Regions from separate parts of the Paenibacillus sp. J14 genome, predicted to be linked through region 1. Evidence: a T-box and tRNA genes for the amino acid it is inferred to sense, from the RefSeq annotation. Region 1 holds a T-box; the other regions hold tRNA genes.

Region 1 (4,234 bases):
GTTTTGTAAGCTTCGTTCACGAAAATCATCAACTGGCTGATCGCGGTGTTAAAGCGGAGGTTTTCAAAATCCTCGGTCACTTTCTTGATCGTCTTGTGCCATGTACGTTTGAAATCGTCGCTTCCACCGTCCGCCGTAATTTTCGGATTCAGGCTGCCGTCTTCGGCAATGAACAGACGCCATACGCGAGACAGGAAGCGGTGAATACCTTCAACGCCGCTTTCATTCCATGGTTTCGTTGCTTCCAACGGCCCCATGAACATTTCATACACGCGCAACGTATCCGCCCCGTATTGGTTTACGATTTCGTCCGGATTGATGACGTTACCGCGGGATTTACTCATCTTCTCATTGTTGGTACCGAGAATCATCCCTTGGTTGACCAGCTTTTGGAACGGTTCTTTGGTAGTTACAACCCCAAGATCGTAGAGCACCTTATGCCAGAAGCGAGCGTAGAGCAGGTGAAGCACCGCATGCTCGGCCCCGCCGATGTACAGGTCAACCGGCAGCCATTCCTGCTGCTTCTCCTTCGAGCACAGCTCCTTGTCGTTGTGCGGGTCGATATAACGCAGGTAATACCAGCAGCTTCCCGCCCATTGCGGCATCGTGTTCGTTTCGCGGCGAGCTGGCAGCCCCGTTTCCGGATCCACGGTGTTCACCCATTCGGTCACGTTCGCCAGCGGCGATTCCCCGGTCCCCGACGGTTTGATCGCATCTACATCCGGCAGAACCAGCGGCAGCTGATCTTCCGGTACCGGCTTCATCGTGCCGTCTTCCAGATGCAGAATCGGGATCGGCTCCCCCCAATACCGTTGACGGCTGAACAGCCAGTCGCGCAGGCGGTAAGTCACTTTGCCGCGGCCTTTGCCGTTCTCCTCCAGCCAGGAGATCATTTTCTTGATGGCTTCCTCCTTGCCCAGGCCGTTCAAGAAGCCGGAGTTCACATGGGCTCCGTCGCCCGTATAAGCCTCTTTCGACAGATCGCCGCCCTCAACCACCTCGATGATCGGCAGATCATACTGTTTGGCGAATTCATAGTCGCGCTCATCATGCCCAGGTACAGCCATGATCGCACCGGTTCCGTAACCCACCAGCACGTAGTCGGCAATCCAGATCGGCAGCTTCTCTCCATTGACCGGATTGATCGCGTACGCGCCGGTGAATACCCCAGTTTTCTCCTTAGCCAGGTCGGTACGTTCCAGATCGCTCTTCCGCGCCGCTTGGTCTTGGTAAGCTTCAACCGCTTGGCGTTGAGCATCGGTCGTGATCTTCTTAACCAGTTCATGTTCTGGAGCAAGCACCGCATACGTCGCTCCAAACAGCGTATCCGGACGAGTCGTAAAGACCGTCAGAGACGCATCATGACCTTCGATTTCGAATACGACTTCCGCACCTTCGGATTTCCCAATCCAGTTGCGTTGCATATCCTTGATGCTTTCCGACCAATCCAGTTCCTCCAGGTCTTCCAGCAGCCGTTCAGCGTATTCGGTAATTTTCAGCACCCATTGACGCATCGGCTTGCGGATGACCGGATGGCCGCCGCGCTCACTCTTGCCGTCAATGACCTCTTCGTTCGCCAGCACCGTACCCAATGCCGGGCACCAGTTCACTGGAATTTCGGCCACATAGGCCAGACCTTTTTTATACAGTTGGAGAAAGATCCACTGCGTCCATTTATAATAATTCGGATCAGTTGTACTGATCTCGCGGTCCCAATCGTAAGAGAAGCCCAGCGACTTGATTTGGCGCCGGAAGTTGTTGATGTTCTTCACCGTGATGTCACGCGGATGTTCGCCCGTATCGAGCGCATGCTGCTCTGCTGGCAACCCGAAAGCATCCCAACCCATCGGATGAAGTACGTTATAGCCGCGCATCCGTTTGAAGCGAGAGACGATGTCTGTAGCTGTATACCCCTCCGGATGGCCTACATGGAGGCCTGCTCCCGATGGATAAGGGAACATGTCAAGCGCGTAAAACTTCGGTTTCCCCGCCTCTTCCCGTGTTTTAAAAGTTTGATGCTTTTCCCAATAAGCCTGCCATTTCGGTTCAATGGCCTGGGCCCGGTAAACATCATGGGGCACATTTTGGTCCGCCATAATTCAAAATCCTCCTTGAAAACAACAATTTGAAATGCGGGATCCACGTCATAAGCCGACGAGGTGAACTCCCTAAAATCAAAAAACCTCCCGACCCGTAGCGTTATGATCGCTAGGGACGAGAGGAAATTTCCCGTGGTACCACCCTAGTTAGCATCGGACATGCTTTGTCCTAGCTCCCTTTGCACCCTTAACGCGGGCAAGACGATGATGATTTGCGCATCATAACTCCAAGGCGAGTTCATCTGCATTCCCCAACCGGCTTGCACCAAACGCCGGCTCTCTGGATGGCGGAATCCAAATTACTATTCCTCTTCAAAGTTCCACAATATAGAATTGAATTATCAATTATTATATAAAATAATGCCACATATCGTCAACGTTGGTTCCGATTCCTTGCGTTCAAAAATTTTTCATCCGTCCCCCCCTTTACAGCTTCGCCTAAAAGTGTATAATGTATTAATGTTTCCCCCAAATTAATCATATTGCTGACGAGACGTGGCTCAGCTTGGTAGAGCGCTTGCTTCGGGAGCAAGAGGTCGCAGGTTCAAATCCTGTCGTCTCGATTCTTATGACACCAATATCGCGGTCTTAGGCCGCGATTTTTTATTGCCCTTTTAAGGCTGAAAGATCATGAACCAACCTCATGCACAACCCCTGAACGGTGAAGTTACTTAAACTAACCCCATCCTCGCTTTCTAAAACAACTCTCAGAAGCTGCCCTGCATTGATCTTCTGCCAAGGAGTTGTAAATGTCGCATTTCTATGATGATTCCTGTAGTCTTCGTGCATCTTCTTCTCATCTTCATTAAAGAGGCCCTTAAGAACTTCCGGATGATCCATTTCAAAGCACACCGCAATCCGATCAAATTTTACCTGAGGGTCACACCTAAGTTCCTCAAGGTTCGAAACGGGAATTTTCTTGGCTGAATAGGTTTGAATCACGAACTTCTCAACTTCTTGAAGAGAAGAATTTGTGGATTGATTTGGGGGGAGTTTGTTCATAGAGATCGGCTCCTTAACCAGAATTCAAAAAATAAATGCTCTCCAGCGATGTTCCAAGTATACTATATGTTAAGAAGTACCCATTAGGAGGGATTCCAGTGAATATGTGGGAGAAACAAGAGAAAGATCAGCTTAAAGAGTATCAACGCAAGCCTTTCATCAATTTGGCGGATTCGATGAATCGTGCGGAAATCGGAAACTGGAACGCTTTAGCAAAAGGCGGTGTTTGGACCACCCTCGTCATCCTCGTCGGACTCCTTCTCTTCTTCTCCTTTCGATTCTAACAGCCATCGTACTGACTCTATCAGTCCCATCCTGCTTCGGCCTTCCAATTCTTCAGAAATGCTTCGGCTTTTTGCGGATCGACCTTAAGCAAGGTCCGGTACTCCAGCATTTTGCTTAGAGTGTCCAGCATTTGATCGTACTCTTTCTTTTTGTCCTCAATCTCCTTCATCTTGCTTCGGATCCATTCGATGGTTTGTTCGTTCGTGCTCGTATGGGCATCGTGCTCCTGCAGCACATCCTTCAATTCAGCCAGCGAACAGCCGATAGATTGGAATTTCTTAATCATCCTCAAGCGCTCGACATCACAAGCTTGTACAACACAGCGCAAGCAAGCCCAGCGACGCGGGAGCTTCTCGGCTGGAAACCGGTGCAACCCGGGCTGATCGCTGATCTTGAGTCAGGACACTATTTTGCATAAAAATAAGGATGCCCACTAGCCCTTCACGGCTCTTGGGACATCCCTTTTCTACGATATTTTAAGCTCCGCCTTCGTCTGGAAACGTCCTCGCTCTTTAATCGGAAGCGGCAAGCCCATCTTCTGCAGCTCGGCGTAAATCCAATCCGCGTGGTACTCATAGACGATTTCTATTCTGTACTGCTGTTCTGCGTTGCGGGTTCCTGCCTCAACGGAATCACTCCGTTCAAGATCAGCCTCGACCAGCAATTGTCGATGCTCGGCAAGCAGCTGTTGCAAAATCACCAAATGCTCATAGATGTGGCGATAGGATTCAATTTCTTTGCCGATGTGCTCCATCGATTCACTGAGATCCCGAGTCAGATGGAATTCCTCTTTGCAGAGCTGATAATATTTCTCCAGACAAGCTAGCTCCGCACGAAAACTCTTCAAA
Region 2 (4,234 bases), on a different contig from region 1:
TGAGCCAATTCCATACATCGTAGTAGGAGTCACCGGCGCTCCCTTCTCTTTATCCGCTAATCCCGCTCCATCCGACAACGTGATTTTTCCGTGGTCCATAATCGCATATTGCAGGCTGGTCACATCGTAATCTGCGATCACGGTTTGAGCCAGCGCCTGCGCTTTGTCCTTGATGGTGCTTGCTTCCGCTTGAACACTTCCTTGACCTACCGGTACGATCAATACCAGCAAGAACGCCAGGAAGCCAAAGATCCATTTCTTCATGTGATGATTCCTCCCTGTACCTTGATCTGTGTTTTACAGGTCTTATCGTACAGGAAGGCAGATGGGAAGAGACGTATTTGGTTCCGAAACGCAAAATTTAATCCCTGAACGGCAAAATCACCATGTTATTAAACGTCTTATTGCCGGTTTCGATCGTCATGTTCCCGCCGTACTTGTCACAAATGCGGGAGATGTTGGTGAGACCGATGCCGTGAAACTCCCGGTTCGGCTTCTGGCTCTGCAGACGGGTCACGTTCTGCTCCGTATGGTTCAGGATTTGAATCGTGAGGGCATGCGCGTCCGAGCGGATACGAATCAGAATATAGCGATCTTCCGCCACCCTGACTTTCTTGGAAGCTTCCAGGGCGTTATCCAGCATATTACCGAGAACAACGCAGAGGTCATAGCGGTCGATGTTCAGCTCCTGCGAATGGAGCTGTAGCTGTGTATCGATCCGAATGCCGTTCGCTTCACCGATGTTAAGCGCATTGGTCACCAGCGCATCGATTACGAGATGGCCGGTATTCACCCGATGATAAGCGTCTTCGACCTTATTTAGCGTAACCCGAATATGCTCTAACGCCGCAGCCGTATCCCCGCGCTTCATGCACTCTTCGATATATAGAAAATGCTGGTTTGTATCGTGGATGATGCGTTTAATCGACTTGAAGCTATGTACCGTTTTTTCATAGTTGGCGTCCTGATAGTCCATCTGCCGCTGCAATTGGAAGTTCTCCTGCTGGATTTGGAATTTGTCCATCATCGTGTCAAACATATAGATCACCAAAACATTCAGGAGCAACAACCCAATGACCCAAATGAAGAAATGCAGATTCTTCTCACTGGTCGCCGCCAGCAAATTGACCTGATAAATGCTGAACACCGGTACGAACAGAAAGAGCAGGTAATAGCCGGGCTTTAACGGATACGTCCGCCGTTTGGCCACCATCCGGATCAACTGAATGACGACAAACATCAAAATGCAGGACAGCAACAAGGTTTTCGCGGACGCCGTAAAATTGGTAGGTTCAAAGTCCCGAAATTCATCCGCATCGAGCGTATAGAAAATAAAAATGGACAGCGAATTCACAATCGACATCAACACGCCGTACAACACGGTAAACATAAGTTTATTTTTTAACTCTACCTGGTACGTATCCGCCAGACTATAGATCAATAGCAGCGCCACGCCGGAGGCAAACCACTCCAAATCAAGCGTCAAATAAACCGATGCCAACAACGCGAATAGAACAAAATGCGCGAATCGCTGCGGTTTACGGGTTGCTCTTCCAAACACTGAATCAAAGAAGAAAATAATCTGAAACCCCAGCACAAACACGCTGCTGATCAGAATCGGAAGATTAAATGGAATCATGGGTAATATCCTTCATCACCTTATATTTGGTATAGAAATCCTTTACTTCTTTCACTTTCGAGCGTCCGATTGGCAGCTCCAGCCCGTTCGACATCTGTACGAAATTGCCCGCAAATTTAACCACGTGGTTGAGGTTGATGATAATCGAACGATGGATTTGTAAGAAATGGCTGTCCTTTAGCGCTTCCGCATACTTCGAGATCAGCCCCTTACTTTCAACCACCTTGGAAACGGTGATGAACTTGAGTTTATTTTTCATCGTTAGGCTCTTGGCGGATTCAATCGCGATAATCTCCTCATGCTTCAGCACCACTTCTTCATAGCCGGACTGGACGATCAAAAATTTCTTCTCTTGCGCTTGGAAGTAATGACAAAGCTTGAGCACCTTCTCCTCCAGCACGAAGGGCTCAACGGGCTTAATCAGATATTGAAAAATAAACACGTCAAAACTCTCCACCATATATTCAGGATAACTCGTCAAAAAGATAATCTGCTCATCCAGATGCTGAAGCTCCCGGATTTTGCGGGCCGCAGCAATGCCGTTGATCCCGCCCATCTCCACATCCAAAATGAGAATATGAAACGGCGTCTGCCCTTGTTCATAATGGGCTACCAGCGCCTCTCCCGAAGGAAACTGTTCGATGTCAAATTCGATATTGGATTTAAAAGATAACGCCAGCAGCATCTGCTTGATCTGCTCACGCTGTTGCTTCTCATCATCACAAATCGCCACTCGAAACAATGCGGCCTCACCTCGCTTGTATGGATTACTCTCTTGCCCGCAGCTTTACGCGATTATCCCTTTCACTCCGCTGTTCACTATGCCTAGTATGCAAAAAAAGCTCTTAAATTCTACAGGAGAATTCAAGAGCTTCTAGCAGTTTAAACGATGCGGTCGAGAGGACTCGAACCTCCACGGGGGGTTAGCCCACACGGACCTGAACCGTGCGCGTCTGCCAATTCCGCCACGACCGCTTAATGTGATCTCTCCGCGAAAGCCGTTAAACCATTTTTCGCGGCGACAAGATATAAAATATCATGCGCCGCGAAAAGAGTCAAGCCTTTTTTTCAATTTATTCCACTGTAATGGCATGCAACTCGACTCGGCCCGTCTCCACACTAACGGTTAGCGTGGTCTTCGCGGCCTCAACAAGTACGGCGCTGTAGCGGCTGACATCTTGGCTTGGAGAAATCGTCAGACGCGCGCGCTCAACCCCATCTTGCTTCAATGTGATCACCGTTTCTTCCCGGCAAATCAACTCCAGCATCGCCGTGTTGCCTGCCTCGAGTCCGCAGAACGAATAGGCGGCAAACTCGCCGTCCGCAAGCTCGAGCGCGAGATTTTGCCAGCCGCAATCAAACCCGAACTTCTTCGGTTGCGGCTCATCTGAGATCGGCACGATTTTCATGCCCGTTTGGGCCCGGTATTTATAAATGTTCCCTTCCGTGCGGCGTCCGCTGAACGAGATGCCTCTGCCCGGCAGCTCATCAAAATCTGTACCGCGAACCCGAGAGCCCGGCTTGCGGAAGACCGCCGCGGTTACCTCTGGATGAGGAGTGCAGTTCTCTACCTTGATGTTATCTAAATAAGCATCAAGAATCTGCCGTGCGCGCTCATAACTTGGTCGTGCTCCGCCCTCGACATAAGCCAGCAGCTCGTCCCAGCCATCAGGTTTGTTCACCGAATACGGCGAGTTGGCGCGCTCCATCTTCTTCCACGGCCATAAGTTGTAGCCGATCCCCAGCGACAAGGCTAACGGATACATCGCCGCAAACCACTCCAGCTCGTTCTCCCCGGTCTCGCCAAGCCATAGCGGTTGATCCAGCGTCTCGGACAGCTTAAGGAACTCCTCGTACGCTTCTTTGCCGGGTTTGCAAGCGTATCGATGGAAATGGATCACCATATTGGGATCATAACGTTTATAAAATATTGCCGTATTCGTCGCCCAGTGATGCCCTTCCACCGACAGCAGATGTCGGTCGTCCATTTCCCGAATCGCTGCAATTACTTCATCATAAAATGCCGCCAGCCGCCGAACGAGGTAATCCTCGTGTTTGCCTTCCATCAAACCGGGACGAACCGGCTCATTTAACAGGTCGTACCCGCCGACGATCCAGCGGTCGCGATACCGCCGCGCCAACTCCTTCCACAGCTCGATTGCTTTGTTCCAGCTTTCCTCATCGGTGAACAAGCGAGGGAAATCGTCGATCGAGTCGTCGATGTTGGCTCCGGTCTGTCCGCCAGGCGCTCCATGCATATCCAGAAAGGCGTAGAGACCAAACTCCTCGCACCAATCCAAACAGCGGTCGATCAATGCAAACCCGTCCTCTTTCCAGCGGATGCCCGGCTCGTCCTCCATCAGCAATCTCCAATTAAAAGGAATGCGGACTGAGTTATACCCCTGCTCCGCCATGCGCCGGATATCTTCGCGGGTCACATAGTTCTCTCGGAAACGCTTCCAAAATTCTTCCGCATAATCCGCTCCGGCCAATTCCTGAATGACGGCCTCAATCCGCCGCGGGCGATCGAACCGGGAGTGATGGGATAGCCACATATAGCCTTCGCATAAGAGCCAATTCCCCAGTCCCCAGCCC
Region 3 (4,234 bases), on a different contig from region 1:
GCAATCGCCTGAATCTGACCAGCCGACACTTTCGCAACGTTCGCCTTGGAGGTTGTCCACTTCGCGCTGCCCGTTACCGTGGCGACCTTGCCAGTATCGTACGTTGCCGTCAGGACAACCGTTTTGGCCGCACCAGGAGCCAGCTGCAGCTTCTTCTCGCTAACCTCCAGTTTCACCAGCTTCGGAACCACATTCACTTTCACGGTAACGACATTGCCTTGATAAGAACCTGTGATCGTCGCGGTTCCTTCAGCGACAGCCTTCACCGAAGAGGATGATACCGTAGCAACGTTCACATCGGAGGAGACCCAGCCCATTTTGGAGGACAGGGTGACTTTCTTGCCGTCTGCATAATACCCCGTTACCTTGATCGATTTCGATTTCTTGATGTTAAGCTCGATCGTTTGCGGCTCTACAACAATCTTGGTGATTTTCGGCTCAATAGAGACCGATATATTGAGGGTCTTGTTCTCGAAAGTTCCTTTCAGCGTGGCCGAGCCTTTGCTGAGACCTTTCAGCTTCTTGCCGTCTGCTGTCGACTTCAACACCGCATTGGAGCCGGTAACGCTCCATTCAACGCCAGCCGGATTCGTTTGCTCTACACCATTTTCATAGACCACCGTGATTTCCGGCAGCGCATTTTCTTCACCGATGACGATGTTCATTGAAGTTTGCGTGGCGAGAAGCGTCAGAACCTTTTCTTTCACGTTGACTTTAAGCGCCACTTCAGTTCCGCGAATTGGGAAGTCCGCGTTCGGGGTCAGCCCTGTTCCGGCTTCTGCCAGCTTCCCGGTCAACGTAACTTCGGCAGATACAACCGAGTCATCCAGATCCTTCGTTACGATCTTTCCATCCTCGACTACCGCGATATCCTCTTGGCTCGAGGTCCACGTGATGGCATCGCTGAGATCGATGGATTCTCCGTCCAGCTTCGTGCCGGTCACCTTCGGCAGGCTCGCCGATCCGCCTACATAGATATCAAGCTGCTCTTTCTCGATTTTGAGCTCGGTCACCGTAGGAAGTACCGTAACTTTGAAGCTCTTGCTCACGCCTTGATAGCTGGCTTTAATCGTAGTTGATCCCGCCGCTTTGGCCGTCACAACACCGGTGTCACTTACAGTCGCAACTAATTTATTGGAAGAAGTCCATTCCGCACTATTGCTGACGTCTTGAGTTTCGTTTGCCTTCACTCTCACGCCGGCATTTACTGCCAACGTTTCCCCGATGAAGAGTGTCTGATCGCCGGACGGCGTGAGCAGAATCGCTTCATACGGGGCTCTTACGTAAATGTCGACTTTGGCTTGCTCGCCATAATAGGTTGCCGTAATCGTCGCTTTCCCCGTCGATACGATTTTAACCGTTCCGTCTTCAACTGTAGCAACGCTGGTATCCGAAGAACTCCAGGTGGCTTTTTCCGTAACGTCGTTTGTCGTATCCGGGTCGCTCTTCAGCACCGTTTTCACCTTAAGTTCTACTTCTTTATCTGCCACGATCAACTCAAGGTCTTCTTTATCCTGAATTTCCGTGTCTGTCGTTCCAGACGTCTTGTACAATTTCAAGCCGGAGTAAGGCGACGTCACCTTCGCTTTGAACGAAGCAGTCAAACCGGCATATTTCGCTGTAATCGTCGCTTCCCCTGTACCGGTCAGCGTAATCTTGCCCTTTTCAACAGTCAGTACACCCGTATTCGAGGAAGTCCAATCCGCCTCATCCGTTACATCCTTGGGTTCCACAGACGTGTTATCCACCTTCGCCTTAGCGGTGACGGTCAGATCGGAGTCAGGGGTGTCCAGACTATATTTTCCGTCTAATTTGTAGTCCAAAGTTAATTCAGTGTAGGTGTCTGTAACTTTAATCGTAATAGACGATACCGACCCGACTTCAGTCGTTGGATTTTTATATTCCGCCGTGATGATCGCAGTACCGCTCTTCAGCGCGGTGACCAAACCGCCGGCACTAACCTTGGCTACGGTATCATCACCGGACGTCCAAGTTACAGTAGAAGTCACATCTTTGGTGCCGCCCCCTTCAAGCCCAGCCGTTACTTTAAGCTGCTTCGTTTTCCCCACGCCGAGTTCAACGGTCGTACCGGCTCCATCGATATTAATCTCCTTGATGTCCCCAGATGCTGCAAATGCGCCCGTAGGAGCAAGTACCGAAAGGAGGAGCGTCAAGACGAGCATCCAATACGTCATCTTCCTGTTAGCCAACATTGATTCCTCTCCTTTATTCTCATTGCTGATGTACCGGAACCTTTTTCCAGCCTTCTCCCATTTTATATCGACATTTAGTAGATATTTCGTAACGTTTTTCGTCAAAATAATCCATTTGTCCTATAAAAAAAATAGAGCACACTCAATAAACGAGTGCACTCTATCTTCACAAATGCCGAGGACCGGGCTCGAACCGGTACGGTAGTCACCTACCGCAGGATTTTAAGTCCTGTGCGTCTGCCAATTCCGCCACCCCGGCTTGTTCAAAAATTCCGTATTTATGATTATATACAGAATTCCAATCAATATCAACCCAAAATTCATGCTGTCTTATTCCGATAAACTATTCAGTTAGGAATTATGGTAAGTTAAGGTTAGTCTTGCGAAAAAAGGCTTGAATTTCAGGAAAGGTGAGGTTAGCATTCATGCACGAATTGAAAATGGCAGTTACGCTGGGTCATCAAGTGGTCATTCAACTGCATGACGGACAATTGATGACCGGACTGCCGAAGTGGGGTTCAGCGCCTGACAAAGTACATCTGCGCACAACAGAAGGGGCCGTCTGGGTGAATCTCGACGAAATCCATCACGTGACGCGAATCATTCCATTTGGAAAATCTTTTTAATTTTTTCTGCAACCTTTTCCAATACTCATCGTCTAGAGGTTGTCAAAAAATACTAGACGAGGTGATCACCATGTTTAAACGTAATGTAGCCCTGTTGTCCGCCGCCGCCATTTTGAGCTTGTCTTTGGCTGGAGAAAGCTTTGCTGCTGCAGGGACCTTTAAAGATGTAAGCCAATCTGTCGCCAAAGACAGTATTTCTGTCCTGCAAGCGAAAGGCATCGTTCGCGGCGTCAGCGCCGACAGCTTCCTGCCGGATGACCAATTGACGACTAGCCAGGGCGTTCAGTTAATCGTCAATCTGCTGGGGTTGAAGTTGGATACTCCAGAAAACGCTGGTGATTATTTTGTCAATGTCAAGCAAGATGCCTGGTATGCCCCTGCGTTCTCGATTGCTCAAACTAACGGGTTTGATCTTGACGTCAACGTGAATCCGGACAAGCCTATGACGCGTGAGGAATTTACCCATCAGCTGATTTTGGCGATGGAGAAGCATGGCGATTTGCCGATGATCAATATCAAACCAATCGAATTTGCTGACGATGACCAGCTGACGGTTTCTTATCAAGGGACGGTTCAACGTGCGCTTGTGCTCGGGATCGCCCAGCTGGATGAGAACAATCAATTCCATCCGGGAGATCTGATTACCCGCGCAGAAGCGGCTCTCTTGACCTATCATGCGGTGGAATACTTGGCCGCACATCCTGCTCCGTCTCCGGACAGCAAGTGATCGCCTATTCGATAAAAATTGGAAGGACCGCCTTATGCGGTCCTTTTTTGATTTCCGTGAAAAGCTTAAATTTTAATAAAATTCACTAAATCGACAGATTTTTGCATTTTATTTCAGGATTTAGGGAGGATTTACAAAAACGGACATAGAAAACATAAGGGTACCGCTTTAATTTGGTGCAGAACAGTGACAGTACATGGAAGAGGTCGGACAATCACCAGTCGAAAGCGGACGGATGGCATTAATACCTCAACTAGGAGTTGTTCGTCATGGAACTCATCCTCAAAATTGAAGAGCTCCGGATGGAATTAAACCATCTTGCCCGAAGTAAACGTCTTGCGGATCGGGAAATGATCATGGTAAGTCAGCAACTAGATGAATTGCTAAATGAATACCATCGATTAATGATCCAGAAGCAAGTCAAATGATCTTTAGGGAGCTGTGACAACGGCTCCTTTTTTCTATTTTGATAAAAAGATCTCCCAAATACTGAAACTTACCATTGAGCTAGCCCGTATAGAAAACCCGATGTGTTCTGGCGTATAGATGAGGCCTGGAAAATATTCTAGTACTATCCGACAATTTTAAAAGGAGGAGAAATTTTATCGTTCAGCGAACAGGGATTATCCATGACGGAAAAGAGGTTGGGCAGGTTTTGTTTTACCTGA

The links. A T-box is a leader RNA that pairs with one kind of tRNA and senses whether it is charged. The one in region 1 lies ahead of leuS (leucine--tRNA ligase), so its partner is inferred to be a tRNA-Leu.
Region 2: it encodes a tRNA-Leu, which carries the amino acid that the T-box ahead of leuS (leucine--tRNA ligase) is inferred to sense. The anticodon was not compared.
Region 3: it encodes a tRNA-Leu, which carries the amino acid that the T-box ahead of leuS (leucine--tRNA ligase) is inferred to sense. The anticodon was not compared.

What each region holds. Positions count from the first base shown of each region.
Region 1 covers NZ_JADQ01000050.1:23,443-27,676, forward strand. Annotated here, with positions in the region: gene leuS (leucine--tRNA ligase) at 1-2,096, opposite strand, end outside; T-box leader at 2,208-2,424, opposite strand; tRNA gene M891_RS0117245 (tRNA-Pro) at 2,589-2,662, shown strand; gene M891_RS0117250 (hypothetical protein) at 2,703-3,101, opposite strand; gene M891_RS0117255 (hypothetical protein) at 3,200-3,385, shown strand; gene M891_RS24110 (MerR family DNA-binding protein) at 3,406-3,672, opposite strand; gene M891_RS24715 (FUSC family protein) at 3,853-4,234, opposite strand, start outside.
Region 2 covers NZ_JADQ01000009.1:90,718-94,951, forward strand. Annotated here, with positions in the region: gene M891_RS0104775 (serine hydrolase domain-containing protein) at 1-264, opposite strand, end outside; gene M891_RS0104780 (ATP-binding protein) at 362-1,639, opposite strand; gene M891_RS0104785 (LytR/AlgR family response regulator transcription factor) at 1,626-2,381, opposite strand; tRNA gene M891_RS0104790 (tRNA-Leu) at 2,530-2,614, opposite strand; gene M891_RS0104795 (glycoside hydrolase family 5 protein) at 2,713-4,234, opposite strand, start outside.
Region 3 covers NZ_JADQ01000055.1:20,229-24,462, reverse strand. Annotated here, with positions in the region: gene M891_RS24140 (Ig-like domain-containing protein) at 1-2,213, opposite strand, end outside; tRNA gene M891_RS0118100 (tRNA-Leu) at 2,387-2,472, opposite strand; gene M891_RS0118095 (hypothetical protein) at 2,639-2,839, shown strand; gene M891_RS0118090 (S-layer homology domain-containing protein) at 2,910-3,566, shown strand; gene M891_RS0118085 (aspartyl-phosphate phosphatase Spo0E family protein) at 3,836-3,994, shown strand.